DNA from 2 places in the Micromonospora sp. NPDC050187 genome. Region 2 is predicted to be linked to the other one. Evidence: riboswitches for the same ligand, from Rfam matches in the RefSeq annotation. Region 2 holds a riboswitch; the other holds the start of a gene.

Region 1 (15,440 bases), on a different contig from region 2:
GCCAGCAGCTCATCAAGCGCGAGGTCGCCCGCGAGGTCAGCGCGGTGCTCAAGGAGATCCCGGGCAAGAACAACCGGGGGCTCGACGACGGTCGTTCGGCGGCCGGCAAGACCGGTACCTGGGAGTACGACCGCAGGGACAACGCGCACGCCTGGATGGTCGGCTACACGCCGGACCTCGCCACCGCCGTCTGGGTCGGCAGCAGGGACTCCAAGAAACCGCAGATCCGCGACAAGAACGGCCAGGACATCGGCGGTAGCGGACTTCCCGGCGCGATCTGGGAGCGGTACATGAACGCCGCGCTCAAGGGCGCCGACGCCAGGTCCCTGCCGGACGTCACCGGCATCGGCGACCAGAGCAAGGGCAACGGCGTCGAGCCGCCGCCCCCGCCGCCGCCGACCACCCCGACGCCCGGCCAGAACCCGCCCTGCCTCGACCCGCTGAACATCCTCTGCCGGGACGGTGGGGGCGGTACCCCCGGTGGGCCGGGCGGACCGGGCGGGCCGGGCACCCCGCCCAACCCGGGCACTCCACCCGGTCCGGGCGGCGGTGGCGGCGGTGACCAGGTGTCGCCACCACCCCGGGACCGTAACGACGACTGAGACAGCACACCGCTCACGGCGGCCGGACCTCGTCCGGCCGCCGTGAGCGCTTTCCGCCCGTCGGGACAACGTCCCCGACGGGCGGGACGCGGAGCCCCCGGGTACGGCAGGATGCCTGGTTATGAGCACGCAGCCGACCGCTGGCATCGACGACGCTGAGCGCAGCGACCATCCGTCCCGGTCCGACGGGTTCGTCCGGGGCACATCCCAGCTCATCGGCGGCCCCCTCGGTGACCACGCGGCCGCCCTGGACCGGCCCGCCGGCTCGGAGCGTCGCTTCTGGACAGCGGTACGCATCGTGCTCGCCCTGACCTGCCTCACCCTGGCCCTGCACTGGGTGCAGAAGTCGCCCTGCCAGGACGGCGCCTGGCAGAACAACGTCCAGTACACCCGGTTCTGCTACACCGACGTGCTCGCCCTCTACTACGCCGAGGGCCTCAACGAGGGCAAGGTTCCCTACCGGGACCACCCGGTCGAGTACCCGGTGCTGACCGGGTACTTCATGGGGGTGCTCGGCCTGCCGGTGCACGCCCTCGGGGTGGACGATCCCGGCATCAACCAGGGCATGTGGTTCTACAACCTGAACGTGCTGGTGCTCGGCGCGCTGGCGGTCGTCACGGTCGCCGTCATCCTCGCCCTGCGCCGCCGACGACCGTGGGACGCCGCCCTCTTCGCCCTCGCCCCGGCACTGCTGCTCACCGCCACCGTCAACTGGGACCTGCTCGCCATCGGCCTCGGCGCGCTGGGCCTGCTGGCCTGGGCCCGGAGCCGGCCGGTGCTGGCCGGGGTGCTGCTCGGCCTGGCCGGCGCGGCCAAGATGTGGCCGCTGTTCGTCCTCGGCCCGATCCTGGTGCTCGCCCTTCGCGCCGGCAGGGTGCGCGCCGCGCTGACCGCCCTCGGTACGGCGGCTCTCACCGTGGTCGCGGTGAACCTGCCGGCGGCCGTGCCGTACCGGGAGAACTGGGACCGCTTCTTCGAGCTGAACAGCACCCGACCGATCGACTGGGGCACGCTCTGGTACATCGGCCGGTACCTCGACGGAAAGATCAACCCGGGCAGCCCGACCGAACAGGGACCGTTCGAGTGGTTGAACGCCAACATCGCGACGCTCAACTACCTCTCGTACGCCCTCTTCGGGCTGGCCTGCCTCGGGGTGGCCGCGCTGGCGCTGCTGGCCCCGCGTCGTCCCCGCCTGGCCCAGCTCGCCTTCCTCGTGGTCGCCGCCTTCCTTATCTTCAGCAAGGTCTGGTCCCAGCAGTTCGTGCTCTGGCTGCTGCCCCTGGTGGTGCTGGCCCGACCGCGCTGGGGGGCTTTCCTGGCCTGGCAGATTGCCGAGGTCGGCTACTTCGCCGCGTTCTACGGCGAGCTGCTCGGCTCGGCGACCAGCCGCCCGGTCTTCCCGGAGGGTGTGTTCGTGCTGGCCTCGACGCTCCGCCTGGCCACGGTGGTGCTGCTCTGCGTGCTGATCGTGCGGGACGTCCTGCACCCCGAACGCGACCCGGTCCGCGCCACCTACCCCGACGACCCGGACGGCGGCCTGCTCGACGGAGCACCGGACGCACCCTGGTACACCCGCTGGCGGCAGCGGTCAGCAGCACCGGAGCCGGAACCGGTCGGCGCGACCGCGACCTGACCCCCCGGAGCGGTGGCCCACCGCGAGCCGTCGGAGGCGGTGGCCCACCGCGAGCCGACCGGCGGGCGGCCCGCCCTCCTCGACGGCGGCGGACCAGGGCGACGCCTCAGAGGTGGTAGACCACCGCGTCGCCGATCTCCTCCCGGCGGATGCCGAGCGCGTCGACCGGCAGTTCGACGGCGATCTCGAAGGGCGTGCCGGTCGCCTGCCCGCGCGGGACCACTACGGTCCGTACCCCGAGCCGCCGCAGGTGATCGATGCTGGCCGGGTCCGGGAAGGTCTGCGTCGCCTCCCGCGTCTCGGCCAGCTTCACCGGGGTGAACCCGCTGCCGCCGTTGACCACGTCCTGGAATCTGCTGGTCGTCCAGAGCATCACCGGCTGATCCAGGTTCTGCCCGCTCGGCAGCACCAGCACCGGCCCCTGCACGGTGCGCATCGCCGCAGGTTGGGGCGGCACCACCGGGTGCGGCGTGGCGTTCAGCCCCTCCACCACGACCAGCAACAGCGGCAGCAGGGTCGCCGTCCGCAGCCAGGGGCCGGGCCAGGGCGGGATCCGCTGGGCAGCGATCTCGCGTACCCGCATGGCGAAGGCGGTGAGCGTGCCGGCGGCGAGCAGCCCGAGCAGCAGGGTGGTCCAGAGCATCAACCGTCCCGGCGTCCGGATGCCGTCCCAGCCGGGCAGGTGCTCGACGAGCGGGAGGTAGGTGAAGGTGCCGCCGAAGAACCGGGTGCCCATCGCCAGCACCATGCTGACCAGCACCCCGGCGAGCAGCAGCAACCGGTGGCGCAGCCGCCACACCGAGAAGAACAGCCCACCCAGGGCGAGCGCGTAGAGCACGAAGCCCGGCAGCAGGGTCATCTCCGGGTGCCAGGGCAGTGCCGCCCGGGCCCCTTCGTGCAGGCCACCCCAGATCCGCGACTCGGCGGGCGCGGTGAGGAAGCCGACGGCCGGCGGCGAGTAGACGTCGATGTCGCCGACGCTGCGTCGGGCGTTCGGGTGCTGCTCCGCCACCGTGAAGTACGGGATGGACAGCAGCACGCCGGTCGCGGCGAAGACCAGACCTCCGACCAGGTCGGTGATCAGCAGCCGGGCACCGAACGGGTGCCGGACCGGGCGGATCCAGTACCGCCGCAGGTACCAGGTGAGCGTGGCGACCAGCACGACCCCGGCCAGCACGTACGCGAACGGCAGGCCGATGCCGAAGCCGAGGCTGAGCTGCCAAGCGGCGACCAGCCAACCGGCCAGCGCCCACCCGGCGTGCCGCCGCTTCGGGCGGTAGCCGTACCGCAGCGACCAGCCGTGTCCCCGGGCCAGCATCGCCAGCGCCAACGGGATGCCGCCGTTGGAGATGACGTGCAGGTGACCGGCCTGCGCCAGCAGCCACGGCGCGTACGCGTAGCTCACCCCGGCCACCGCCGCGCCGATCCGGCCCGCACCGAGCTGCCGGGCCAGCGCGTACGCCCCCAGCGTGGCCAGCGCGTGCGCGAGCACGAAGAGAATGTTGTAGCGGAGTAGGGCGGCCTCGGGGCCGGTGCCGATCATGCCCGCCGGGGCGTACCCGAGGAGGGTGTCGGAGAAAGCGAAGCTCCACGACTCCGGGTAGAAGGTGTTCGCCTGCCACAACTGGGCCGGGTCGGTCAGCAGGATGTGCCCCGACCAGGCGACCTGCCAGGCCTGGAGCGCCGGGTCGTAGTAGTCCTGCGGAAGCGTGTAGAGCGGGTAGCGCAGCGTCGGCCAGGTCAGCAGGACGGCCAGCACGAGCGAGCCGAGGGTGGCCAGCGTCCACTCGTGGACCAGGAACCGGCCGACCGCCCGGGCCGCCCGCCGGAGCCGGCCCGGCACGGTCTCCGGGGCTGGTCCGAACGCCTGCCAGGGATCCGCCGGCTCGGCGCCGGTATCGGCACCCGCCGTGGCGTCCTTGCCGTCCTTGCCGTCCTTGGCATTCTTGCTGTCCTTGGCCTTCTTGTCGCCCTCGGCCTTCTTGTCGCCCTCGGCCTTCTTGTCGTCTCCGGTCGGGGCGCCGGGCTCGGTCTTGACGCCGGGCTCGGCCTTCTCGCCGTCGCGAGCGCCCTTCGAGGGCTGGGTGTGTTTCGAGGTCGGGGCCGGCGCGGGATCCGGACCGGTGGCCTTCGGCTCTTCGGCGGCCTCCGCCTTCCCGGTCTCCTCACGCTTCCCCGTGGCGTCCGTTTCCACGGCGTCGCTCGGCCGCCCGGCATTCACCGCCTGTGCGGCGGTCTCCGGGCCCGGGACGGTTGCTCCGGTCGTTGGCCGGTCGCCGTCGGTTCCGGGGCCGGTCCGTGTCGTGTCGGACGTCCCGCTGCTCATGCCGTCGTCCCGCCCAGGTGTTCCCGGAGGAAGGCGATGTCGTTGCCCTGTCCGTCGACCCCGCCCGGGGTTTCCACGATCACCGGCGCGTCAGCTGCCCGGATGACCGCCACCAGCAGTTCCGGATCGATGGTGCCGCCGGCCAGGTTGTCGTGCCGGTCCCGGCCCGACCCGAAGGCGTCCTTGGAGTTGTTGGCGTGGATCAGGTCGATCCGGCCGGTCACCGCCTTGACCCGGTCCACCAGGTCGAGCAGTTCCTCCCCGCCGGCATGGGCGTGGCAGGTGTCCAGACAGAACCCGACGTCGTAGGCGCCCACCGCGTCCCAGAGCCGGGCCAGCGCGTCCAGTCGCCGGGCGCAGGCGTTGTCCCCGCCTGCGGTGTTCTCGATCAGGACCGGTACGCCGAATCCGCCGTTGTCGGCGGCGTACGCGAACGTCTTGCGCCAGTTGTCGAAGCCGATCGCCAGGTCGGTGCCGGCGTTGACGTGGCCGCCGTGCACGATCAGCCCCTTCGCGCCGATCGCGGCGGCCCCGGTCGCGTGTCCGAGCAGCAGTTTCCGGCTGGGGATCCGAATCCGGTTGTTGGTCGTGGCGACGTTGACGACGTACGGCGCGTGGACGTAGACATCGACCTCCGCGGCGCGGAGACGGTCGGCGTCCTCCCTCGGCTCCGGTGCCTCCCAGCCCTGCGGGTCGGAGAGGAAGAACTGCACGGCGTCAGCGGCTCGGGACGCCGCCTCCGCGAGCGGGTCGGCCGAGTCGACGTGGGCTCCGATACGCATGCAGGCGAGCCTACGTGGCGGTCGCCGCTGCCGGGGTGACGGCACAAGGGGCGTCGCCGTGCCTGGGTGGTGCGTCCCCGGAGCGCCTCCGGCCAGCGTCACCCCGACCTGGAGCGGTCGTTGATCTGGTGAGAGTCGGCGGCCCGTGTGGACCGGGGCACCCGCTGTCCCGCGGCCCGGCGAGGTGGAGGAACAGCCTTCGTCGGCCCCTCCGAGGTGGCTGGCGGGCTGCCTGCCTGCCGACCCTCCCGGGGCCTCCCGCCGAGCACGATTCTCTTAACGACAATCAGGGCATTTAGCTCAACAGGAGACAAGGCTTGATGTAACGTCAGGTAACAACACGATATAGCTCCGCGGGGCGCTCCCGGTCCAACCTCATCGGTGTGGTCGTTCCTCCCCAGGTCCCACCCAAGGAATGCGGACGGGGCGCCCCGCGGCCCAGTGGATCAGGGCCCTCTTCCGTCGTGTGCGACGAGCGGAAGAGGGCCCTGGTTCCGTTGCCGGCCCAGCGAACGCTCTGCCGCCACACCGGTCGTCCGCTTGCGCCGGACCGCGCGCTCTCCGGCTGGTCGTCCGGCCCGCCAGGCGGCGCGTCCGGCCGTCGCAGGCATGATCGTCGGGACCGGGTATCCTTGCCCGGTTGCCCGCCCCCGGCTGGGTTCCCCCAGACCGGACCGGGCACGACGCACGACCTCCTGCCACGGAAGGACCGTGGCCGCTTAGCCCACAGGAGGTGAGCACGTCTTGCGTCATTACGAGATCATGGTGATCCTCGACCCCAGCCTCGAGGAGCGCACCGTCGCCCCGTCGCTCGACACGTACCTGAACGTGATCCGGACCGCGGGTGGCTCGGTGGAGAAGACCGACGTGTGGGGCCGCCGGCGCCTCGCGTACGAGATCAGCAAGAAGACCGAGGGCATCTACGCCGTCATCGACCTGCAGGCGACGCCCGCAGCGGTGGCCGAGCTGGACCGTCAGCTGCGCCTCAACGAGTCCGTGCTGCGCACCAAGGTCATCCGGCCGGAGATGCGCTAAGCGTCCACCCACCCGGTTCGCCCGGATCGAACTCGTCGGCTCTGTCATACGGCTCTGCGAGCCTGTACAGCGGCTGACGAGTGTGCGAGGAGATGGTCATGGCAGGAGACACCACCATCACGGTCATCGGTAACCTGACCGATGATCCTGAGCTGCGTTTCACCCCCTCGGGTGCGGCGGTCGCCAAGTTCCGGGTCGCTTCCACGCCCCGGTTCCTGGACAAGGCCTCCGGCGAGTGGAAGGACGGCGAGCCGCTGTTCCTTCCGTGCACCGTCTGGCGTCAGGTCGCCGAGCACGTCGCCGAGTCGCTCCAGCGGGGCAGTCGGGTGATCGTGTCCGGTCGACTGAAGCAGCGGTCGTACGAGACCCGCGAGGGCGAGAAGCGCACCGTCATCGAGCTTGAGGTCGACGAGATCGGCCCGTCGCTGCGCTACGCCACGGCGAAGGTGCAGAAGATGTCCCGCTCCGGTGGCGGAGGCGGCGGCTTCGGTGGTGGTGGCGGTGGCGGCCAGGGCGGCGGAGGCAACTTCGACGATCCCTGGGCCTCGGCTGCACCGGCCCCCTCCCGCAGCGGTTCGGGCGGCGGAAACTTCGACGAGGAGCCCCCGTTCTAATGGCGCCGAGCGCCCGCGATCGCAAACCAGGAGCACGAGCAATGGCCAAGGCTGCGGCACTGCGCAAGCCGAAGAAGAAGGTGAACCCGCTCGATAAGGACGGGATCACCTATATCGACTACAAGGACACCGCGCTGCTGCGGAAGTTCATCTCCGACCGCGGCAAGATCCGCGCTCGGCGGGTGACCGGCGTCACCTCGCAGCAGCAGCGCCAGATCGCCCGTGCGGTCAAGAACGCCCGTGAGATGGCGCTCCTGCCGTACACGGCCACCACCCGCTGAGAGGAGGCACCGAAATGAAGATCATCCTGACGCAGGAGGTGTCCGGTCTCGGTGCCCCGGGCGACATCATCGAGGTCAAGGACGGCTACGGCCGGAACTACCTGCTCCCGCAGGGCTTCGCGATCGCCTGGACCAAGGGTGCGGAGAAGCAGGTCACGGTGATCAAGCGGGCCCGCTCGGCCCGCGAGATCCGCGACCTCGGCCACGCCAACGAGGTCAAGACGCAGCTCGAGGGCCTCAAGGTCAGCCTGAAGGCACGCGCCGGTGACGGCGGGCGGCTCTTCGGCTCGGTCACCCCGGCCGAGATCGTCGACGCCGTCAAGGCGGCCGGCGGCCCGACCCTCGACCGGCGTCGGCTGGAGCTGACCAGCACCATCAAGTCGCTCGGCTCGTACCCGGTGCGGATCAAGCTGCACCCGGAGGTCACGGCCAAGTTCGACCTGAACGTGGTGCAGAGCAAGTAACCACGGCACCACCCGCGAGAGGCCCGCGCCGACACCGGTGCGGGCCTCTCGGCGCATCCGGACGGTCCCCGCTGGTGGCCGGATCAGCCGATCGGCTCGCCGGTCACCGCGCTGATCAGCACCGTGGACAGACCCCCGCCCACCACCGACGACGCCATCGCCAGGGTCGCCGTCCGCCACGTGGTCCCGATCCACCGCAGCAGCATCGCCACCAGCAGACTCGTCACCAGCGCCAGCCCGAACCGCGGCCCTGCGGAGACGAACGAGTCGATCGCGTGTGCCCGTGGCGAGGCGCAACCCCCGCCGGTGAGGCCCGTGACACACCCCGTCGGCATCTGCCCGCTCAACGTGAGCAGCCAGACGAAGACCGCCAACGCCGGCAGCACGTAGCAGCCGGCGGTGTAGAGCAGCGACCTGATCCCACCGTGCGGATCCGGATCGAGCAGGTCCTCCTCGATCCGACGGACCTGCGGCACCCTCGTGGCCCCGCCCGGACGACGCGGCACGGCAGCGGGACGACGCGACATCCCGGGCGGAGGTGCCGGCGACAGCACCCGGGCCGGACCCCTCGAGGGCACCGGGGCCGGACGACGTCGCGTCCCCGGAACCGGACGCTCCCACTGCCCGGTGTCGGTGAACTCCGCCCACCGGTCGCTGCCGTCCGGCCACCCGCCACGTTCCCAAGGCGTCGGCCGGTCCCAGACGTGGACCCCCGATGCGTCCCACCGATCGGCAACGGGCGGCGAAGCAGGCCCCCGGTCCTGTTGCCGGTGCCACGCCCCAGGCTCCCGGACCGGGGGCTCCGGACCGACCTCCCGGAGCCGGGCCCCGTCCGGCGCGGGCCGGCCGCGCCGGGTCGGCCAGGGCGCCTGCGGCCGTCCCGCCGGCCCGACCGGATCCTCCACCCCCGACGACCCCGCCCCCGACCAGGGCGACGGCAGACGACGGTGCCGGCTCGGTGCCGGACCCGGAACAGGATCGTCCTCCGCCCGGCGGCTCCCGATGTATCCCGGCGTGTCGGACGGCTCGGCGAGTCGCCACCCACGGGTGTGCCCCGACCAACCCGAACCGGAGGCCGGCACCTCGGCACCCGCCGATTCCCGCCAGCTCGCCGTCCCGGCACCCGCCGATTCCCGCCAACTCGCCGTTCCGGCACCTGACGGTTGCTGGTAGCCCGTCGTCCCGGCACCCCATCGCCCGCCGCTCCGCCAGCTGAGGTCGGCCCGGGGCGGGACGTGGCCGTCGTCCACCGGGTGGTGCCGGTGCCGGCCGGCACCACCCGGATCCGGAACGGCCCCCTCCCGCGCCCACCGGGGCACGTGGTCGTCGACCGGATCCCGCTGGCCGCGCTCGGCAGCGCGGCGTCGGCTGCTCGTCCCGGGACCGGCGGGGGCGGGTGGATACGGCTCGGCCGGATCACCCCACAGGGACGACGGCGCACGCTCACGCGAGCGGACCTCGTGCGCCCAGTCCCGGTTACTCACGGCCGGAGCGTGACCCTTCTCAACCGAAAGTGCAATCCGCTCCTCCAAGCGGAGCCGATGCCCGAGATAGTACGGGACGACGCCGGGCCCGATCGGCCGGGAAAATCTTCCTCCACAGGCTGTGTGCAGAGTTTTCGCAGCTCAGAGCCATGGTGATCTGGATTACCCGCAAGTTATCCACAGTTTGTGCACAAGCTGCACACACCTAGGGGCTCCCTGTCCACAGGTTGTCCCGAGGCTCGTCCACCGGGTTGCTTGAGCCCCTTACCTCGGGTTCCGTATGGTTGGCCCCCGACCGGCCCCACGATGGCCCCCGATCGCCGGACCGGTCGGCGGCAAGCCGCCGCGCCGGTGGCTGGCCGGACGCGATCCGACGCAGCGGAGGGGGAGCCGGTGTCGGTCACCGACGACATGCGAACAGAGGCACGGGCCAACGGGCAGTCGCCCGCTCCGGCCCAGCGGGACGGTCAGTTCGACAAGACCCCACCCCAGGACGTCGCCGCCGAGCAGTGCGTACTCGGCGGAATGCTGCTGTCCAAGGACGCCATCGCCGACGTCGTCGAGATCCTCAAGACCCACGACTTCTACCGGCCCATCCACGCCACCATCTTCGACAAGATCCTGGAGATCTACGGCCGTGGCGAGCCGGCCGACCCGATCACCGTCGCGGCGGCGCTGGCCGACTCCGGCGACCTGGTCCGCATCGGCGGCGCGCCCTACCTGCACAGCGTGATCGCGAGCGTGCCGACCGCCGCGAACGCGGCCTACTACGCCCGGATCGTCGCCGAGCGGGCCGTGCTCCGCCGGCTGGTCGAGGCCGGCACCAGGATCGTCCAACTCGGCTACGGCACCGCCGCCGGCGGCAGCCGCGACGTGGACGACGTCGTCGACCTCGCCCAGCAGGCCATCTACGACGTCACCGAGAAGCGGGTCAGCGAGGACTTCGCCGTCCTCGCCGACATGCTCCAGCCCACCCTCGACGAGATCGAGGCGGTGGGGGCGCAGGGCGGCGTGATGACCGGCGTGCCGACCGGCTTCAGCGACCTGGACCGCCTCCTCAACGGCCTCCACCCGGGGCAGTTGATCATCGTTGCAGGAAGGCCCGGTCTGGGTAAGGCCCTAGCCCTCGACACCCCGCTGCCCACCCCACAGGGGTGGACGACCATGGGCGAGGTCAAGGTCGGGGACCAGTTGCTCGCCGCCGACGGTACGCCGACCACGGTCACCGCCGCCTTCGACATCAGATACGACCGACCGTGTTATGAGGTCGAGTTCTCCGACGGGTCGACCATCGTGGCTGATGCCGAACACCTGTGGAAAACCACCACGAGAGCAAGTCGCCGACAGCGATCCGAGGCCAGCCCGAACCACCAGTGGCCGGAGCATCTGCGGAAGGCCGTGGCCGACGCTCGACACCTGTCCGAGAGTGAACCGGACAGTCTGGTGTCCTTCGGTGAGGCGGTTGGTCTGGTCGGCGAGGAGTTTCGCAATGTCCTGCATGTCGTCGCGCACCAGGTGGGACCTGCCGGTGAGGTGAGCCGCGAGTACGTACGGGCCGGGAGGCCCTGGCGCCGGCACGTACGGGCGTACTCTCGTCGGGCACTACTCACAGCGCTGGAACAGCGCGTCAACAGGTTGCGGAACGCGGAGACGGCAGCCGACCACGAGGGCGTGGTGACGACCGCACAGATCGCCGCGACATTGCGAACAGGCGGGGACAACCGGCTCAACCACGCCGTGGAGAACGCGCGGCCATTGGCTTTGCCCCATCGTGACGATTTGCTGATCCCTCCATACACTTTGGGTGCGTGGCTGGGGGACGGCACCTCAGCCGCTGCCACGTTCACCATGGCTGACCCGGAGTTGGTCGCCTACATCGAGGCCGACGGTTTCGTGGTCCGGCCGATGGCTGCCAAGATGCGGTACTCGATCGGGTTGCTTCCCCCGCCTCCGCTGGCCGACCGGGAGTGTGTGGTGTGCGCTGAGCGGTTCAGCCCTCGCGGGCCAAGTGTGTACACCTGCGGCCAGTCATGTGGCGGGAAGTCCAAGGGACTGGTCGACCGCCGAGAGACGGGTGGGTGCCGGTTCTGTGGCAAGGTCGTTCAGAGCAGTTGGAACGGTAGTCGTAGCTGTGCCGACTGCCGCAGCCGTTATGGGTCTTTCACCGGTTATCTGCGCACCACCGGCGTCCTTGGCAACAAGCACATTCCTGTTGCGTATCTGCGCGCGTCCGAGCAGCAGCGCCGGCAGCTCCTCGCTGGCCTGCTCGACACTGACGGCACGGTGACCTCTACTGCCTCGGTGCAGTTCTGCGTCACCTCGCGACAGCTCGCCGAGGACATGCGTGAGCTGGTTGTCAGCCTCGGCTATCGGTGCAGCATGACCACCAGGAAGGTGAAGGGCCGGCATTCGGACACTTCGGTAGCTTATGTCGTGAACTTCACCACCGACGACGACGTGTTCCGCTTGGAGCGCAAGCGCATCGCTCACAAGGAACGGCGCGTGGCCGCAGCCGGATCGGCCCGCACTGGCTCGCGGTACATCGTTGATGTCCGACCGGTCCCCAGCGTGCCGGTGCGGTGCGTGACTGTGGACAACGACGAGCACCTGTACCTGGCAGGGCGCTCGATGATCCCGACTCACAACAGCACAGCCTCGATGGACTTTGCGCGCAATGCGGCGATTCGGGCCAACCAGGCGGCAGCCATCTTCTCGCTGGAGATGAGCAAGGTCGAGATCGTCATGCGACTGCTCTCGGCCGAGGCGCGGGTGCCGCTGCACGTGCTGCGCAGTGGGCAGCTCTCCGATGACGACTGGACCAAGCTGGCCCGCTGCATGGGCGAAATCAGCGAGGCCCCGCTCTTCGTCGACGACACCCCGAGCATGAACCTGATGGAGATCAGGTCGAAGGCGCGCCGGCTCAAGCAGAGGCACGACCTGAAGATGATCGTGGTGGACTACCTCCAGCTCATGACGTCGCCGAAGCGCACGGAGAGTCGGCAGCAGGAGGTCGCGGACCTGTCCCGAGGGCTCAAGCTCCTCGCCAAGGAGGTCGAGTGCCCGGTCATCGCGGTCAGTCAGCTGAACCGTGGTCCCGAGCAGCGGACCGACAAGCGACCCCAATTGTCCGATTTGCGCGAGTCTGGCTCGATTGAGCAGGATGCTGACGTTGTAATTCTTTTGCACCGTGACGACTACTATGACAAGGAGTCGCCCCGGGCCGGGGAGGCGGATTTCATTGTTGCCAAGCATCGGAATGGACCGACCGACACCGTGACCGTGGCCGCGCAACTTCATCTGTCACGGTTCGTCGACATGGCGATCGTCTGACAGTCGTTCCCGTTCCGCGATTGCGGGGTCAGCCGACGCTGAGCTGACGTGTCGCCGCCTCCACCGTCTGGGCCAGCAGGACCGCGATGGTCATCGGTCCGACCCCGCCCGGGACCGGGGTGATCAGGCTGGCCCGCTCACGGGCGGACGCGAAGTCGACGTCACCGACGTTGCCCGGGTTGTAGCCGGCGTCGACCACCACCGCGCCGGGTTTGATGTCCGTCCCGGTGAGGAAGCGCGGCCGGCCGACGGCCGCGACCAGGACGTCGGCCTCGCGGGTGATCGTGGAGAGCTCGGTCGTACGGGAGTGGCAGTAGGTGACCGTGGCGTCCCGCCCGAGCAGGAGCAGGCCGACCGGTCTGCCCAGGATTGGGCTGCGCCCCACCACCACGGCGTGCTTGCCGGCCAGGTCGACCCGGTACTCGTCGAGCAGCCGCAGGATGCCGCCAGGCGTGCAGGAGACGAAGCCGGGCAGCCCGAACCCCATCGCGGCGAAGGAGCGCATGGTGACGCCGTCGACGTCCTTCTCCGGGGCGATGGCCTCGAAGGCGGCACGTTCGTCGATGTGCGCCCCGACTGGGTGCTGGAGCAGGATGCCGTGCACCTCGGGGTCCCGGGACAGTGCGGTGATCGCCCCGACGAGCTCGTCCGTGGTGGTCGAGGCGGGCAGGGCGACGTGTCGGGAGCGGACACCGGCCTGCTCGCAGCGGGTGCGCTTCATCCGGACGTAGGTGACGGAGGCCGGGTCGTCGCCGACCAGCACAGTCGCCAGGCACGGGGCGGTGCCGGTACGCCGCCGCAGGTCGGCAGCGGTGGCGGAAGCGGTGTCGACGATGCGCCGGGCGAGGTCACGGCCGTCCATCAGCCGGGCCGGGGGCGTCTGGGCCATGGGGCACTCCTGAGCCTCGTGAAGGGTCGCCCAGGCGTACGGCATCGACGGTCGTCGGGCCGCTCCCCGGTGGTGCTCCACCTCAACGCCAGTAACGGCCCGGTCCACAGTGTAGTCGCCAGCAGACGGCGCGGCGCGGCCCGCACTCAGCCCAGTAGCGGGAACCAGCCGGCGACCTCGCCCAGGTCGGTCCGGTCGGCGTCGGTGAGCGGGAGCCGGCCGGTCGCCTTCAGTAGGTACTCCTCGTCGGTCCAGCCGGCGGGCCGGACCGCGTCGTCGCTGAGCAGGCCGTCCATCGTCGTCACCGCCACGGTACGGGCCAGCGGGCCCGGTCCCGGCGCGTCGGGCAGGTCGACGGTGAGGTCGACGGTGAGGTCGAGGTGGTGCACCGCCGCCTCGGTGGTCAGGGTGGCGAGCAGGTCGGCGACCCGGAGCACGTGCCCCTGGGTGCTCACCAACTGGTCCGGGTCGGCGGCGGTCGCCGCGCGGACGGCGGCCGGGGCGGTGTCGGCCCAGAGCCGGACCACTCCGGCGGGACGGTCGAAGGCGGCGGCGGACCGGCGGGCCCACCAGGCGTGGCGGGCGGAGTCGGCGTCGCCGGCCGGGAAGGACCGCCAGTAGGTGACGTCGTCGACGTCGGCCGGGCCGTGGGCGGGGCTGGCCAGGGCGACCAGCGCGCGCTGGGCGTCGGCGAGCAGGTGGTGGAGCAGGTCGGCCTACGGAGCACCGGATGGGTCGGTCCGAGAACCGTCGGGCGGGTCAGCCGCCGGCCGCAGGGCGGGCCGGCGGCTGAGCGCCGCGTGGATCAGCCGAAGAAGTCGCCGAGGAAGCCGTGCTGCTTCTTGCGGCGGTAGTGCCCGTGGTAGCCGTGGTGCTGGTGACCGTGGCTGCCGTGGCTGCCGTAGGCGGGTGCGGGCGCGGCCGGGTAGCCCGGCGGCGGGGGCGGGGGCGGGGGCACGGCGCCGTAACCGGGCTGGTGCGGTGCGGCACCGGGCGGCGGGGGCGGCGGGACGTATCCGCCCGGCTGACCGGGGGCGTGCCCCGGTGCCTGGCCGGGCGGCGGCGCGGCCGGGTTCTGCTTGTTCCAGTTCGCCTCCGCCTCGAACAGCTTTTCGAGTTCGCCGCGGTCGAGGAAGATTCCCCGGCACTCGCCGCACTGGTCGACGACGACTCCGCTGCGCTCGTACTGGCGCATGTCTCCGTGGCACTTGGGACAGGTGAGCTGCATTTCTCGACGGTACCCGGTCAACCTGAGGATGCCCCGGCGAGCGCTCCGGTGACTTCCTGGTCGGAGACCTCGTGGAAGTCGTCGTAGTAACGGCTGACCGCACCGAAGTCGGGGGGTGTCTGGACGCAGACCACCTGGTCGGCCTCGGTGGCGAGCATGTCGTACGCCTCCTGGGAGCCGACCGGAACGGCGACCACGACGCGGTGGGCACCGAGGTGGCGGGCCACCTGGACGGCGGCGCGGGCGGTGGCCCCGGTGGCGAGGCCGTCGTCGACGACCACGGCGGTCCGGCCGGTCAGGTCCAGTGGTGGTCGGTCGGCCCGGTAGAGCTGCTCCCGGCGTTCCAGTTCGGTCTGTTCGCGGCGGACGACTTCGTCGACCTCCTCGGGGTCGATCCGGCCGGCGACCATGTCGTTGAGGACCCGCACGTTGGCGGGGCCGAGCGCGCCGAACGCCACCTCGGGTGCCCAGGGCATGCCGAGCTTGCGGACCACCAGGACGTCCAGGGGGGCGTCGAGCCGGTCGGCGACCACCTGGGCGACCGGGACCCCGCCCCGGACGAGCCCGAGCACGACGACGTCCGGCTGCCCGGCCAGTCCGTCGAGTCGGTCGGCGATCGCCTCGCCGGCTTCGGCGCGGTTGCGGTACGTGGTCATGTCTCAGGTCTACGCCCTGTCGGTCGCTCCCGCAGGGGAGTCGGCCGAAGAGGAGCCGTCGGGTACGGCGAGTCGGAGGGCGGGTGCCCAGAGCAGGAGGGCGAGCGGGTAGAGCA
Region 2 (15,440 bases):
CCTGATCGTCCTGTTCAACGCCAGCTTCGTCACCACGGTCTACATGCTCAGCAACGGACTGCCGATCCTGCTGGACCACCCTGACACGGTCGCCGCGCTGCCCGGTGACGACGCCCTGGCGGCCGGGTGCGTCGACGAGATCCTGCGGCTGCAGAACCCGGTGCACTTCCTGGCCCGCGCCGCGCCCCGCGACCTCGACCTGGACGGCGTCCCGGTCGCCCGGGACGAGAACGTGCTGCTGCTGCTCGCCGGGGCGAATCGGGACCCGGAGCGTTTCGGTGACCCGGACCGCTTCGACCCCCGCCGGACCGGGCCGGCGTCGCTCGCCTTCGGCCTCGGCCTGCACTTCTGTCTCGGTGCCGCCGTCTCCCGGCTGGAGGGGCGGCTCGCGCTGCCCCGGCTGCTCGCCCGCTTTCCCCGGATGGCCGTCGCCGAGGAGCCGACCTACAGCGGCAGCCTCTTCCTGCGCGGCATCGACAAGCTGCTCGTCACCACCGGCGGTTAGGAGACCGACATGCCACTGGACCCGCAGGTCCTGGCGTACCGCGCCCGCCGGGCGGCGGCCGGTACGCCCCAGCTCTACACCCAGACCCTCGCCGAGGCCCGCGCCGCCGACCTGGCCGCGATCCGGGCCGGCGGCGGTGACGCCGAGGCGGTGCACGAGGTACGCGACCGGACCGTCCCCGGCCCGGACGGGGACCTGCCGATCCGGATCTATCGTCCGGCCGGCGACGGGCCGCTGCCCACCCTGGTCTACTTCTTCGGCGGCGGCTGGACCCTCGGCAGCATCGACACCGCCGACGGCATCTGCCGTCGACTGGCCAACGCCGTTCCCTGCCAGGTGATCACCGTCGGCTACCGGCTCGCCCCGGAGAACAGGTTCCCGGCCGCGGTGCTGGACTGTCACGCCGCCACCTCCTGGATCGCCGCGCACGCCGACGAACTGGGTGTCGATCCGGCCCGGCTGGCGGTCGGCGGGGACAGCGCCGGCGGGAACCTCGCCGCGGCGGTCACCCTGCTCGCCCGCCGCGACGGCGTACCGACGCTCGCCGGGCAGCTGCTGGTCTACCCGAACACCCTGCACCGTGGCGAGACCGACTCGATGCGTGAGTCCGAGGACCCGTACCTGTTCAACCGGACGTCGGTCGACTGGTACTGGGGGCACTACCTGGCCGACCCGGCGGACGGGCGGAACCCGCTCGCCTCGCCGCTGCTCGCCGAGGACCTCGGTGGCCTGCCCCCGGCACTGGTGATCACCGCCGAGTACGACCCGCTGCGCGACGAGGGGGAGCGGTACGCCGAACGCCTCCGCGAGGCCGCTGTGCCGACCGAGCTGGCCCGCTACGCCGGCATGATCCACGGGTTCTTCGCCATGTCCGGCGTCCTCGACGGGGGTCGGCACGCACTCGACCGGGCGGCCGGCTGGCTGCGGGGGCGCCTGCACGCCCCGGCGGCCGGGGCGGACGCCGCCCGCCCGGACCGGCGGCCGGTGGGCGCGAGGCGGGCTGATGGCTGAGAGCGTCGCGCCCCCCACCGGTCCGTCGACCGGGCCCGAGGGCACCGTCGGACGCCCCGTCGGCCACCAGCCGCCGGTCTGCCTGGCCGACTTCGCCGCGGCGGCCCGCGCCGTCCTGCCCGCCGACGTGTGGGACTTCGTCTCCGGCGGCAGCGGCGCGGAGACCACCCTCGCCGCCAACCGGGCGGCCCTGGACCGGGTCGCCGTGCTGCCCCGGGTGCTGCGCGGGTCGGGAGCCCCACGGCTGGACGCCGTGCTCGCCGGTCGGCCGGCGGCGCTGCCGGTGGCGGTGGCGCCGATGGCGTACCAGAAGCTGGTGCACCCCGACGGGGAGCTGGCCCTGGCCACGGCGGCCCGGACGGCCGGCGTGCCCTACGTGGCCAGCACCCTCGGTAGTTGTCCGATCGAGGAGGTCGCCGCGACCGGCGCGGACGTCTGGTTCCAGCTGTACTGGCTGCGGAACCGGGGCCTGGTCGTCGACCTGCTGGCCCGCGCCGAGGAGGCGGGCTGCACGGCGCTGATGGTGACCGTGGACGTGCCGGTGCTCGGCCGCCGCCTGCGCGACCTGCGCAACGCGTTCCGCCTGCCCGCCGAGGTGGTGGCCGCGAACCTGCCCGGCGGCCGGAACGACCTCGCCCACCAGGGCACCCCCGGCGTGTCGGCGGTGGCGGCGCACACCGAAGCGGTGTTCGCCCCCGCCCTGACCTGGTCGGACCTGGAGTGGCTGCGGTCGGAGACCCGGCTGCCGTTGCTGGTGAAGGGCATCCTCGACCCCCGTGACGCCGCCCTCGCCACCTCCGTCGGCGCGGACGCGGTGGTGGTCTCCAACCACGGCGGCCGGCAGCTCGACGGCGCGCCAGCCGCCGTCACCATGCTGCCCGAGGTGCTAGCGGCGGTCGACGGCCGTGGCGAGGTGCTGCTGGACAGCGGCGTACGCGGCGGCACCGACGTGCTGCGCGCCCTGGCGCTCGGCGCGAGCGGCGTGCTGGTCGGCCGGCCGATGCTCTGGGCGCTGGCGGCGGGCGGGCGCTCCGGCGCGGAACGCGCCCTGTCGATGCTGGCCGAGGAGCTGCGCGACGCGTTGGCCCTGGCCGGCTGCGCCGATCCGGCCGAGGCCCGTGAGCTGCGCGTGCTGACCGGAGGAGATCGATGAGCGAACCGGTGGAGATCGACGTCGCCGCACTGCACCCGGCGGTCGACGATCCCGCGCTGAACTCGATGAACTTCCTCAACGAGGTGGCCCAGCGGTACCCGGACGCGGTCAGCCTGGCCGCCGGGCGGCCCTACGAGGAGTTCTTCGACGCCGACGCGTTGCCCCGCTATCTGGACCGGTTCCGCCGGTACCTGACCGACGAGCTCGGCCATGACGAGGCCGGGGTCCGGCGCACCCTGTTCCAGTACGGCCGCACCAAGGGAATCCTGCACGAACTGATCGCCCGCAACCTGGCCGTGGACGAGGGCGTCACCGTCGACCCGGAGGCGGTCGTGGTGACCGTCGGCTGCCAGGAGGCGATGTTCCTGGTGCTGCGGGCGCTGCGCGCCGACCCCCGGGACGTCCTGCTCGCGGTCGCGCCCACCTACGTCGGGCTGACCGGCGCGGCCCGGCTGCTGGACTTCCCGGTCCGGCCGGTGCGGGGCGGGCCGGACGGCATCGACCTGGCCGACCTGCGGGACCGGCTGGACGAGGCCCGGGCCGCGGGGGAGCGTCCCCGGGCCTGCTACGTGATGCCGGACTTCGCCAACCCGTCCGGGGTGAGCATCAGCCTCGCCGACCGCCGCCGGCTGCTCGACCTGGCCGAGGCGGAGGACCTGCTGCTGATCGAGGACAATCCGTACGGTCTGTTCCCGGCCGACGGGACGGACCGGCTGCCCACCCTCAAGGCGCTCGACGAGCGGCGGCGGGTGGTCTACCTCGGTTCGTTCGCCAAGACCGTGCTGCCCGGCGCGCGGGTCGGCTACGTCCTGGCCGACCAGCGGGTGCGGGGCGCGGACGGGACGGTCGGGCTGCTCGCCGACCAGCTCGCCAAGATCAAGAGCATGATCACCGTGAACACCTCGCCGATCGCCCAGGCCGTGGTCGGTGGCCGGCTGCTGGAAAACGGGTGCAGCCTGGCCCGGGCAAACGAGCGGGAACGGGCGGTCTACGCCGGCAACCTGCGGCACCTGGTGGCCGGCCTGGCCCGGCGGTTCCCACCGCCGTCCCCGGTGCGCTGGAACGTCCCGGCCGGCGGCTTCTTCGCGGTGCTGACCGTGCCGTTCCCGGTCGACGACGCGCTGCTGGCCCGCTCGGCGCAGGAGTACGGCGTGCTCTGGACGCCGATGGCCCACTTCTACGACGACACCGCCGCGGTCGAGGCCCTGCGGCTGTCGATCAGTGCGGTCACCGGTGAGCAGATCGACCTCGGCCTGGACCGGTTGGCCGCGCTGCTCGCCGACGAACTCGACCGGCGCGGTGTGTCGGTCACCTGACGCGTCCGCCGCGACACGCTCCGACTCGCCACGACACGCTCCGGTGTGGACGGCGATAATGGAACGATGGTCGCCTGGGAGTACGCACTACTGGTCCGCCGCTACCAAGGGCAGGGACGCAGTTTCGAGGTCACGTTCACCTGGTACGGCCCGGACGGCTCACGCCGGGACGTCACCCCCTACGGCGACACCGCCATCGCCCACCTGAACCGGGTGGGCCGGGAGGGGTGGGAGCTGGTCTCCGCGGCCGAGGACGTCAACAACGTCCAGGGCAGCACCGAGGTGCACCGCTACCACCTCAAGCGGCCGATGCCGATCTGACCCCGGTCGGGGTGACGCCGTGCCCCGGCGCCACCCCGACAGCCGGTCGTCAGCCCAGGTCGACGGTCGGGTAGAGCGGGAAACCGGCGACCAGGTCGCTGGCCTGCTTGGCGATCCGCTCGGACACCGTCGGGTCGAGGATGTACTTCGCCTTCGACCCGGTGCCGTCGGCGTTCGCCCCCGGCCGGGTCTGGCTGAGCACCGTGTGGATCAGCTCGGCGGTCTCGTCCATCTGGTCGGTCCCGAGGCCCCGCGTGGTCAGCGCCGGGGTGCCGATCCGGATGCCGGAGGTGTACCACGCCCCGTTCGGGTCCTGCGGGACGGCGTTGCGGTTGGTCACGATGCCGGAGTCCAGCAGGGCCTGCTCGGCCTGCCGGCCGGTCAGCCCGTAGCCGGTCACGTCGATGAGCACCAGGTGGTTGTCGGTGCCCCCGGTGACCAGGGTGGCGCCGCGCCGCAGCAGCCCCTCGGCGAGGGCGTGGGCGTTGGCGACGATGCGCTGCGCGTAGTCGGCGAAGTCCGGCCGGCGGGCCTCGGCCAGGGCGACCGCCTTGGCGGCCATCACGTGCGGCAACGGACCGCCGAGCACCATCGGGCAGCCCCGGTCCACCTGCTCGGCCAGCTCCGGGCCGCAGAGCACCATGCCGCCACGCGGCCCGCGCAGCGACTTGTGGGTGGTGGTGGTGACGATGTGTGCGTGCGGCACCGGGTCGAAGTCGCCGGTGAAGACCTTGCCGGCGACCAGCCCGGCGAAGTGTGCCATGTCCACCATGAAGGTGGCGCCCACCTCGTCGGCGATCTCCCGCAGGATCCGGAAGTTGACCTTCCGGGGGTACGCGGAGTAGCCGCCGACCAGGATCAGCGGCTTGAACTCCCGGGCCGCCTCGGCGACCTTGTCGTAGTCGATCAGCCCGGTCGCCGGGTCGGTGCCGTAGCTGCGCTGGTCGAACATCTTGCCGGAGATGTTCGGCCGGAACCCGTGGGTGAGGTGTCCACCGGCGTCCAGCGACATGCCGAGCATCCGCTGGTTGCCCAGCTCGCGGCGGAGCGCGAACCAGTCGGCCTCGGTCAGGTCGTTGACGTGCCGGGCCTGCGCCCGCTTCAGCGCCGGAGCCTCCACCCGGTCGGCCAGCACCGCCCAGAAGGCGACCAGGTTGGCGTCGATGCCCGAGTGCGGCTGCACGTACGCGTGTTCGGCCCCGAACAGCTCCCGGGCGTGCTCGGCGGCGAGCGCCTCGACCGTGTCGACGTTCTGGCAGCCGGCGTAGAAGCGCCGGCCCACGGTGCCCTCGGCGTACTTGTCACTGAACCAGTTGCCCATCGCCAGCAGGGTGGCCGGGGAGGCGTAGTTCTCACTGGCGATCAGCTTGAGTGACTCCCGCTGGTCGGCCAGCTCGGCGCCGATCGCGTCGGCCACCCGGGGCTCGACGGCGCGGATCACCTCAAGGGCGCTGCGGAAAGCGGTGGACTCGGCGTTCGGCGACGACGGCATGCGACCTCCAGTACGGTGCGGAAGGCCCAGGCGCTCGGCGTGCGTCCTCATGACGGGGCCGCTTCCCGATGGTGCTCCATCCCCACGCGCCAGTCACGGCCCACCGGCGATCCTACCGGGTCGCGGCGGCCGGCCTCGGGCGCGCCTCCGCCGGGGCTGGAGCGGGGCGCGAGCGCGCCCCCGCCAGGGCGCGTGCGCGGGGACGCTGGCCCCACGGAGGTGTCCGTAAGATCGTGGTCATGGTGGGGGAGGGCGGCGGCAGCCTGGTCGCGATCAGTGATCTGCACGTCGGATACGCGGACAACCGCCGGATCGTCGACGAACTGCGACCGGAGTCGCCGGAGGACTGGCTGCTCGTCGCCGGGGACGTCGGCGAGACGGTGTCGCACATCGAGCGGACGCTCGGTCAGCTGCGTGAGCGTTTCGCGAAGGTGATCTGGGTGCCCGGCAACCACGAGCTGTGGACCCCGGCCACCGATCCGGTGACGCTGCGGGGCGAGGAACGCTACCGGCACGTGGTCGACCTGTGCCGCCGGCTCGAGGTGGTCACCCCGGAGGACCCGTACGAGGTCTGGCGCGGCCCGGACGGGCCGGTCCGGATCGTGCCGCTCTTCCTCGGCTACGACTACACCTTCCTCCCCGACGGCATGGACCGGGAAGCGGCGCTGGCCGAGGCGCACCGCACGGGGATCGTCTGCACCGACGAGTACCTGCTGCACCCCGACCCGTACCCGAGCCGGCAGGCGTGGTGCGCGGCGCGGCTGGCGCAGACCCAGGCCCGCCTCGACGCGCTCGACGAGATGCCGACCGTGCTGGTCAACCACTATCCCCTGGTGCGGGAGCCGACCCGGATCCTGCGCTTTCCGATCTTCGCCCAGTGGTGCGGCACGACCGCGACCGCCGACTGGCACCTGCGCTACCGGGCCGCCGTGGTGGTCTACGGCCACCTGCACATCCCGCGCACCAGCGTGCACGACGGGGTGCGGTTCGAGGAGGTCTCCCTCGGCTACCCGCGCGAGTGGAAACCCCGCCCGAACGGTCCGCGACTGCGGCAGATCCTCCCCGTTCCGCCCGGTGACCTACCGGAGTGGCCGGCGATCCAGCCACTCCGGTAGCCGGGTCCGGGCGACCGTCGTGCCCGGTGGTCGGGCTCAGGCGGTCACCGCGTCGAGCGCCTTCTTCAGCGCCTTCGGCGCGGTCGGGGTACGCGGCGCGTCCGGGCGCAGCGCGAGCATCCGTTCACCGATCTCCTGCAACTGCTTGCGGCCGAGCGCCTCGCGCACCTTGGGGAACCACTCCTGCTCCTCCTCCTCGACGTGGTGCGTCACGTTCTCGATCAGCACCGTGGTCTTGGCGACGAAGCGTTCGTCGTCGGCGTCCATGGTGGCCAACTCGGCGCACAGCACGTCGGCGACGTGGTGTTCCTCGTACGACTCGAGGATGTCGTCCTCCAGGTCGGGCAGGAGCCGGCGGACCTCGGGGTACATCACCTCGTTCTCGAGGTAGGTGTGCACGGTCAGCGCCTCCAGGATCCGGCCCACCAGTTCCTGCCGCCGCTTCGGCGGCCCGTCCTGGGCGTCCTGGAACTCCCGGAACAGCCGGCGCATCTCCTTGTGGTCCTCTTTGAGCAGCACGATCGCATCGGTGGACACCGTTGACCTCCTCGGGTGGGCTGGTGATCGCCCTGCTACCCCCGGTCGGGCCGGGCAAAACAGACCTCACCCGGACGGGTGAGGGCCCGGCGCGTCCCCGCGCCGGGCCCTCACCGTGCTGCCGCCCCGTGGTTACCGGACGGCCTCGTGGGCGTCGACCATGCCCGCGCCGTAGAAGCCGTTGCGCGCCCCGCCGGAGCAGGTGGCGTCGTAGGCGTCACCCAGCAACGGCACGGGGTTGTACACCCCGGCCGGGCAGGACACCGGGTCGGCGGTGCGCTCCAGGAACGCCGCGAGCTGACCCGGGTTCATCCCCGGGTGGGCCGAGGCGGCCAGGGCGGCCACGCCGGTCGCGTGCGGGCCCGACATCGAGGTGCCCTGCTTGTAACCCCAGCCGTTGGTCCGGGTCACCACGTTGAACGTGGTGGACAGGATCGCGTCGGAGGTGGTGGAACGGGCCCCCTCGGTGCGGAAGCGGGTGTCGCCACCGGGGGCGGTCACGTCGACCACACCCTGCCCGTACGAGCTGTAGTAGCTCTTCGCCCCGGTCGGGCCGACCGCCGAGACGGTCACCACGCCCGGTGCCTCGCCCGGCAGAACGAGGCAGGCGCTGTTGACCTCACGCACCTCGGGCGTGCCGTTGTTCGGGCTGCCCGTGTCGACGTTCTTGTGCGCCAGGTCGTAGTTGGAGTTGCCGGCGGACGCCACGTGCAGCACGCCCTTGCCCTGCGAGTACCGGATGGCCCGCTGCACGGCCTGCCACACCGGCCGCTGCCGGGCGTCGTTGCGGCAGTTCAGCTCCCACGGGTCGATGTAGTAGCTGTTGTTGGTCAGCTGCATGCCGTGCTCGGCGGCCCAGAGGAAACCGCAGACCGCCGCCTCGGGGAAGATGTAGCCGTCGTCGTTGACGACCTTGACGGCCGCCACCTTGACGCCCGGGGCGACACCGGTGACCCCCACGCCGTTGATCGCGGCGGCGATGGTCCCGGCCACGTGCGTGCCGTGGTCGGAGGTGGTCGGGTTCCAGGACGCCTCGGTGGTGTCCGGGACGCCGCCGATGCAGCTGGCGCTCTTGTCCTTGGCGATCTGGCTGGCCAGGTCCGGGTGGCTGCTGGAGATGCCGCTGTCCAGCACCCCGACCACGACGTTCGGGCTGCCGGTGGTGACCGCGTGCGCCTGCGGCACGTTGATCATCGGCATGTCCCACTGCTGGCCGAAGAGCGGCTCGCCGGTCGGGTCCGCACCAGTCGCGGTGAGACCGGTCAGCTCCACCGTCTCGCCCTCGTCCAGCGCGGTGCCCAGTCCGGCGGTGGAGGCGACCGAGTCGACCCCGGCGCCGGCGACCTGCCGGGCGAAGTCGGGGTTGGTCGAGCGGACCACCAACACGCCGATCTGGTCGTACGTGGCGACCACGGTGCCCTGCGCGGCCTTCGCGCGGGCCACCGCCCGGTCCGTCGACGCGCCCTGCGGCGCGAGCACCAGGAACGTCGTCTCGGGACCGGCCGCGGACGCCGGAGCCAGCCCACCGGTGACGGCGAGGCCGACACCGAGCGCCACGGTCGAGGCCGCGGCAAGTGTCTTGCGACGGATGAACTTCACACACACTCCCAGGGGGCTGTTCCCGCCGGTCGCGGATCCGTTTCCAGACGCGTCCGGCGGGGGCGGGCGGGGTGCCCGCCCTCGGTTGACCAGCGTAGGGAGCGGGTGTGGCGTTACACACATCCGTTCGGTCAGACGCGACCTGTCAGACGGTGGCCAACACCTGGGGGATCTCGTCGAGCAGTTCCCGGGCCAGGAAACCGATCCGGCCGTAGCGGGGGATCAACCGCTGTCCACTGACCGCGTGCGCGAACGCCGCCCAGCAGGCGGCCTGTTCCGGGTCGGCGCCCCGGGACAGCAGTCCGGCCAGCAGGCCCGCGCGGACGTCCCCACTGCCGGAGGTGCCCAGACCGGCGTCGCCGCTCTCCTCCCGCCACCGCCGGCCGTCCGGGCTGGCGATGTGCCCGTAGAGCGACACCACCGCCCGGTAGCGTTCGGCCAGGTCGGCGGCCTCGGCGTCGAGGTCGTCGCCGGGGTCGCGGCCGAGCAGGTGACGGGCCTCGGTGAGGTTCGGGGTGAGCACCGCGGTCCGGTCCGTCTCGGTGAGCAGGTCCGGTTCATGGCTGAGCGCGCCCAGGGCGTACGCGTCGAGCACCAGGGCCGTCCGGGGTCCGGCCGCGTCGAGCACCCGGTGCAGCACGGCCCGGGTCTCGTCGATGTCGTGCAGTCCGGGGCCCACGGCGACCACGTCGGCCTCGGAGACCAGCTCGTCCAGCCGCTGCGCGCGGGCTCCGGCGACCGCGCCGTCGCGGGTCTCCGGCAGTCCCACCACCAGTGCCTCCGGCACCTGGATGCTCAGTGCCGCCGCGGTGGACTCGGCGGCGGCCAGTTGCAGCACCCCGGCTCCGGCCCGCAGGGCCGCCACCCCGGCCAGCAGCACCGCCCCGGGGGTCACCCGGGAGCCGCCGACCACCAGCACTGTGCCCCGGGTCTCCTTGCCGCCGGTCGGCACGGGGAGTGCCCAGTTCCGCAGCAGCGCCGGCGTGATCACCTTCGGCTCAGACCGGTTCGGCATCGACGCCCTCCTCCCGGGTCGGTTCGGTGCCCTGCTCCCGCAGGTGCGTGACGTCGTTGAAGACGGTCAGGTCGAGGCCCCCGTCCGGGCCGCGCCGCCACCCGGTGACCGAGCAGTTGCCCAGCCGGTGCCGTCGGGTCAGCTCGACCAGTTCCGGCTCGGAGATCGGCTCCAGCAGGTAGCGGAGCAGGAACACCAGCGCCTCGTGGCCGAAGAGGGCGACCCGCCGGTCGGCGTGGTCGCGGCGCAGGTCGCCGAGGAGGGCGCGCAGCCGCAGCGCCACGTCGGCCCAGGACTCGCCACCGGGCGGACGGTAGTAGAACTTGCCCAGCCGGGCCCGACGCTCCGCCTCCTCGGGGAACCGGCTGGCGACCCCGTGCGAGGTGAGCAGGTCGAGCACGCCCAACTCCCGGTCGCGCAGCCGCTCGTCCCGGTGCACCGGCACGTCTAGGCCGGCCAGGGCCAGCTCGGCGGTCTGCGCGGCCCGCCGGTACGGCGAGACCACCACGACGTCGGGACGCTCACCGTCGGGCCGGGCGGCCAGCCAACGCCCGGTGGCCTCGGCCTGCTCCCGCCCGGTGGTCGACAGCGGTACGTCCGCGTCCCGTTCGGCGACGTCGACCAGGTCGACCCCGGACGCCTCGGCCCGCGCCGCCGCGACGTTCCCGGTGCTCTCTGCGTGCCTGATGATCCACAGCCGTTCCAGCTCCGCCATGCGCCCATCCGTACCCGGCGGCCCGGCTCCGGTAACCGGGCGGTGTCCGTGGCCGGCACGGGGCGGCCCAGGGTGGCCGGCGGCGGTGGGCGGGTGGCACGCGTGAACGGGGGATCGACGGGTAAGCGCGGGCGGACCGACAGCGGCGAACCAGGGGAGGTGCACCGTGGCGACCATGGTCAGGGAACCGATGAGCCCGGTAAAGGACAAGAACTACGACCTGATCCACGCGCTCCAGCTCTCGCTCGAACACATCTGGCGGATGGAGACCTACATCTCCGACGCCGAGGAGCGGGGCGACAAGGAACTGGCCTCCTGGTTCCGCAAGATCCAGGAGAACAACCGCAAGGCGGGCGAACAGGGCAAGCAGATGCTCATGCAGCGGTTGCAGCAGGAGAACGGGTAGTCGCGGGGCGGGCGGGGGGGGGCGGGGGGGGCCCCCCCCCCCCCCCCCCCCGCCACGCGTCGGGTCAGCCGCCGACGGTGAGGCGCACGGTCACCACCTCGCCCGGCTCGATCCCCTCCGCGCGGCGCACCGCGTCCCGCAGCGGTACGAGGTACCGGCCGTCCTTCGGGAACAGCGAGGTCGTCCACCGGGTGGCGCCGACCCGCGCGGCCACCGGGATCATCCCCCAGCCGTAGGTCACCGCCGCCGAGGCGGCCTTCAGGGTGGCGCTCTCCTCCGCCGGCACTCCGACGAAGTGGTAGGGCGCCGGGCCCCGCCAGTACCGCACCTCGCCGCTGAACTCCAGCTCCATCCGGTCAGGATAGGGACCGGGTGCGACACGATTCAGGCCCACGGGCTGTGGGTGCCGTCGAACTCCTCGAAGACCAGCCAGGTGCGGGTGGACTTCACCCCCGGGATGCTCTGCACCTGCCCCAGCACCACGTCCCGCAGCGTCGCGTTGTCCGGCGCGCGGACCAGCGCCAGTACGTCGTGGTCACCCCCGAGCAGCGCCGCGTGCACGATGTAGCGCACCCGGGCCAGCTCCGCCGACACCTCCCGCCAGGTGTTCTGCTCGATCGTCAACGCCACGTACGCGGAGGTGCCCAGCCCGGCCTGCTCCGGGGCGACCTGGGCGGCGAATCCGGTGATCACCCCGTCCCGCAGCAACCGCTCGACTCGGGCGTAGGCGTTGGTGCGCGACACGTGCACCCGCTCGGCGAGCGTCCGGATCGACATCCGGCCGTCGCCGACCAGCTCAGCGACGATCTGCCGGTCCACCTCGTCGAGCGGGCGGGCCGTTCGTCCCGCCCCGGCGGGCAACTCGACGTCCGGTCGGTCATCCTGGCTCACGCTCTCGCCTCCTGACGGCCAAACGTCCCGGCTTTCGCATTGATCTTGAGTCAACCATCCGCACCGTCGAGCATAGGGCCACCACACGTCCAGGAGGTTCCGCCGTGACGACCACATCTCGGGCGGTCCGCCGGGCACCGTCGCCCTCCCGTCGCGCGGCCACCCCGCCCGACCCGGCGCGCGAGCTGCTGCCCAGTGCGGAGCCGGTCCGCATGCTCGATCCCAGCGGCACGCCGCTGCCCACCACCCTCGCCGAACCCGACGTCGACCAGCTGCGCGAGATGTACCGGCGCATGGTCGTCGGCCGCCGCTTCGACGCCCAGTCCACCGCCCTGACCAAACAGGGCAAACTCGCCGTCTACCCCTCCTCCCGTGGGCAGGAGGCGTGCCAGGTCGGCGCGGTGCTCGCCCTGCGCGAGACCGACTGGGTCTTCCCGACCTACCGCGAGTCCATGGCGCTGGTCTCCCGGGGCATCGACCCGGTCGAGGTGCTCACCCTGCTGCGCGGCGACTGGCACTGCGGGTACGACCCGGCCGCCCGCCACACCGCGCCGCAGTGCACCCCGCTGGCCACCCAGTGCGTGCACGCCGCCGGTCTCGCCTACGGCGAGGCGTACCAGGGGCGGGACACGGTCGCGCTGGCCTTCATCGGCGACGGCGCGACCAGCGAGGGCGACTTCCACGAGGGGGTCAACTTCGCCGCCGTCTTCAAGGCCCCGGTGGTCTTCTTCGTCCAGAACAACAAGTACGCGATCAGCGTCCCGCTGTCCCGGCAGACCGCCGCGCCGTCCCTGGCCTACAAGGGCGTCGGGTACGGCGTCCCCGCCGAGCAGGTCGACGGGAACGACCCGGTCGCCGTGCTCGCCGTGCTGACCCGCGCGGTCGCGCACGCCCGCGCCGGCAAGGGCCCCTACCTCGTCGAGGCGCACACCTACCGGATGGAGCCGCACACCAACGCCGACGACGCCACCCGCTACCGCGACGGCGCCGAGGTCGAGGTGTGGCGCGACCGGGACCCGGTCGTGCGCCTGGAGGCGTACCTGCGCACCCGGGGGGTGCTCGACGACGAGGCGGTCGCCGCCGTCGCCGCCGAGGCCGAGGCGTACGCCGCCGACCTGCGTACGCGCATGCACGACAGGCCGGCCGTCGACCCGCTCAGCCTCTTCGACCACGTCTACGCCGAGCCCACACCCCAGTTGCGGGAGCAGCGCGAGCAGGTCCGGGCCGAGTTGGCCGCCGACGCCGACCGGGAGGGGGAGAACTGATGGCCGCCACCACGATGGCGAAGGCGCTCAACGCCGCGCTCGCCGACGCGATGGCCGACGACGACCGGGTGCTCGTCTTCGGCGAGGACGTCGGCCAGCTCGGCGGCGTGTTCCGGATCACCGACGGGCTGCTGGCCCGCTTCGGCGACAAGCGCTGCTTCGACACCCCGCTCGCCGAGGCCGGCATCGTCGGCTTCGCGGTCGGCCTGGCCATGTCCGGGCTGCGGCCGGTGGTGGAGATGCAGTTCGACGCGTTCGCGTACCCGGCGTTCGAGCAGATCGCTTCGCACGTGGCGAAGATCCGCAACCGCACCCGGGGCGCGCTCAGCGTGCCCATGGTCATCCGGGTGCCGTACGCGGGCGGCATCGGCGGGGTGGAGCACCACTGTGACTCCAGCGAGGCGTACTACGCGCACACCCCCGGGCTGAAGGTGGTCACCCCGGCCACCGTGGACGACGCGTACGCGCTGCTGCGCGCGGCGATCGACGACCCCGACCCGGTGGTCTTCCTGGAGCCGAAGAAGCTCTACTTCTCCAGCGCCGAGGCGGCGCTGCCGGCGACCGCCCCGCCGATCGGGCGGGCCGTCGTCCGGCGGCCGGGCCGTGACGCCACCCTGATCGCGTACGGGCCGGCGGTGCCGGTCGCCCTGGAGGCCGCCGAGGCCGCCCGCGAGGAGGGCTGGGACCTCGAGGTGGTCGACTGCCGCAGCATCGTCCCGTTCGACGACGAGACGGTCACCGCCTCGGTGCGCCGCACCGGTCGGTGCGTGGTGGTCCAGGAGGCGCAGGGCTTCGCCGGGGTCGGCGCGGAGATCGCCGCCCGGGTGCAGGAGCGCTGCTTCCACGCCCTGCACGCCCCGGTGCTGCGGGTCACCGGCCTGGACATCCCCTACCCGGCGCCGATGCTGGAGCACACCCACCTGCCTTCGGTGGACCGCATCCTCGACACCGTCGCCCGGTTGCAGTGGGACGACCAGCCCGACAGCCGCTGGCTGCCCCGCCTGGAAGGCAGCGCGGCATGACCACCGTGGACGGCGCCCGGGTGTTCCTCCTGCCCGACCTCGGGGAGGGCCTCGCCGAGGCGGAGATCGTGCAGTGGCGGGTCGCCGTCGGCGACGAGGTGACCGTGGACCAGACCGTGGTCGAGGTGGAGACCGCCAAGGCGGTCGTGGACGTGCCCTGCCCGTACGCCGGTCGGGTGGTCGCCCTGCACGGCGCGGCGGGGGAGGTCCGTCCGGTCGGCCAGCCATTGATCACCGTGGCGCCGCTGGACGCGTCTCCGGCCGAACCGGCCGGCCACGCAACCTACCGCGAGGAGGAACGCGCCGGGTCCGGCAACGTGCTCATCGGGTACGGCACCGGGCACGGCCCCGGCCGACGGCGTCGCCGTCCCCGACCGGCCGTGGCCCCGGAGTCGTCCTCCACCCGACTGACCGTGGCCCCGGAGCCGTCGCCCACCCGGACGGCCCCCACCGCGGCGGTCGTGCCCGGCGGCACCGACCGGGGCGGGGTCGCATCGGTTACCGGTTCTCCGGTCATCTCGCCGATCGTCCGGCGGCTGGCCCGGGAACACGGCATCGACGCCACCACCCTGCGCGGCACCGGCCCCGGGGGAGTGGTCCGTCGGGCCGACGTGGAGGCCGCGCTCGCCTCGACGGCCACCCCGCCGGCCGCCGTGACCGCCGTACCCGACCCGGCCCCGGCCTCCGCCGCCGAGGACCTGGTCATCCCGCTGACCGGGGTCCGCAAGGTCATCGCCGACAAGCTCTCCCGTAGCCGGCGGGAGATCCCCGAGGTCACCATCTGGGTCGACGTGGACGCCACCGGCCTGCTGGAGACCCGGGCGGCGATCAACGCCGCCGGCCCGGACCGGCCGGTCAGCATCCTCGCCCTGATGGCCCGGATCTGCCTGTCCGGGTTGCGGCGCTTTCCGCAGCTCAACGCCCGGGTCGACGGCGAGGCGCAACGGATCGTCCAGTCGGCCGGGGTGCACCTGGGGATCGCCGCGCAGACCGACCGGGGGCTCATCGTCCCGGTGCTGCGGGACGCCCAGCGGCTCACCACCGCCGAACTCGCCGCCGCGCTGACCGAGACCACCG

What was found. A riboswitch is a leader RNA that binds a small molecule or an ion and turns the genes downstream of it on or off. The one in region 2 is predicted to bind ZMP and ZTP.
Region 1: it holds a riboswitch for ZMP and ZTP, as region 2 does, so the genes downstream of both, ACIBJE_RS18580 (bifunctional 5,10-methylenetetrahydrofolate dehydrogenase/5,10-methenyltetrahydrofolate cyclohydrolase) here and ACIBJE_RS04510 (glycine hydroxymethyltransferase) in region 2, are expected to answer to the same signal.

Annotation. Positions count from the first base shown of each region.
Region 1 is NZ_JBITJH010000011.1:79,452-94,891, reverse strand. Features, by position in the region: gene ACIBJE_RS18630 (transglycosylase domain-containing protein) at 1-602, shown strand, start outside; gene ACIBJE_RS18625 (glycosyltransferase family 87 protein) at 724-2,235, shown strand; gene ACIBJE_RS18620 (hypothetical protein) at 2,342-4,561, opposite strand; gene ACIBJE_RS18615 (deoxyribonuclease IV) at 4,558-5,343, opposite strand; gene rpsF (30S ribosomal protein S6) at 6,088-6,378, shown strand; gene ACIBJE_RS18605 (single-stranded DNA-binding protein) at 6,477-6,992, shown strand; gene rpsR (30S ribosomal protein S18) at 7,034-7,273, shown strand; gene rplI (50S ribosomal protein L9) at 7,288-7,737, shown strand; gene ACIBJE_RS18590 (hypothetical protein) at 7,821-8,213, opposite strand; gene dnaB (replicative DNA helicase) at 9,633-12,551, shown strand; gene ACIBJE_RS18580 (bifunctional 5,10-methylenetetrahydrofolate dehydrogenase/5,10-methenyltetrahydrofolate cyclohydrolase) at 12,580-13,440, opposite strand; ZMP/ZTP riboswitch at 13,462-13,546, opposite strand; gene ACIBJE_RS18575 (maleylpyruvate isomerase N-terminal domain-containing protein) at 13,587-14,150, opposite strand; gene ACIBJE_RS18570 (zf-TFIIB domain-containing protein) at 14,246-14,668, opposite strand; gene ACIBJE_RS18565 (phosphoribosyltransferase) at 14,686-15,324, opposite strand; gene ACIBJE_RS18560 (glycosyltransferase 87 family protein) at 15,334-15,440, opposite strand, start outside.
Region 2 is NZ_JBITJH010000002.1:278,113-293,552, reverse strand. Features, by position in the region: gene ACIBJE_RS04535 (cytochrome P450) at 1-505, shown strand, start outside; gene ACIBJE_RS04530 (alpha/beta hydrolase) at 515-1,516, shown strand; gene ACIBJE_RS04525 (alpha-hydroxy acid oxidase) at 1,509-2,669, shown strand; gene ACIBJE_RS04520 (PLP-dependent aminotransferase family protein) at 2,666-3,985, shown strand; gene ACIBJE_RS04515 (hypothetical protein) at 4,052-4,306, shown strand; gene ACIBJE_RS04510 (glycine hydroxymethyltransferase) at 4,356-5,798, opposite strand; ZMP/ZTP riboswitch at 5,816-5,905, opposite strand; gene ACIBJE_RS04505 (metallophosphoesterase family protein) at 6,038-6,913, shown strand; gene ACIBJE_RS04500 (hemerythrin domain-containing protein) at 6,950-7,450, opposite strand; gene ACIBJE_RS04495 (S8 family peptidase) at 7,583-9,049, opposite strand; gene ACIBJE_RS04490 (NAD(P)H-hydrate dehydratase) at 9,195-10,064, opposite strand; gene ACIBJE_RS04485 (histidine phosphatase family protein) at 10,048-10,779, opposite strand; gene ACIBJE_RS04480 (hypothetical protein) at 10,955-11,185, shown strand; gene ACIBJE_RS04475 (DUF1905 domain-containing protein) at 11,250-11,537, opposite strand; gene ACIBJE_RS04470 (Lrp/AsnC family transcriptional regulator) at 11,570-12,046, opposite strand; gene pdhA (pyruvate dehydrogenase (acetyl-transferring) E1 component subunit alpha) at 12,181-13,341, shown strand; gene ACIBJE_RS04460 (alpha-ketoacid dehydrogenase subunit beta) at 13,341-14,363, shown strand; gene ACIBJE_RS04455 (dihydrolipoamide acetyltransferase family protein) at 14,360-15,440, shown strand, end outside.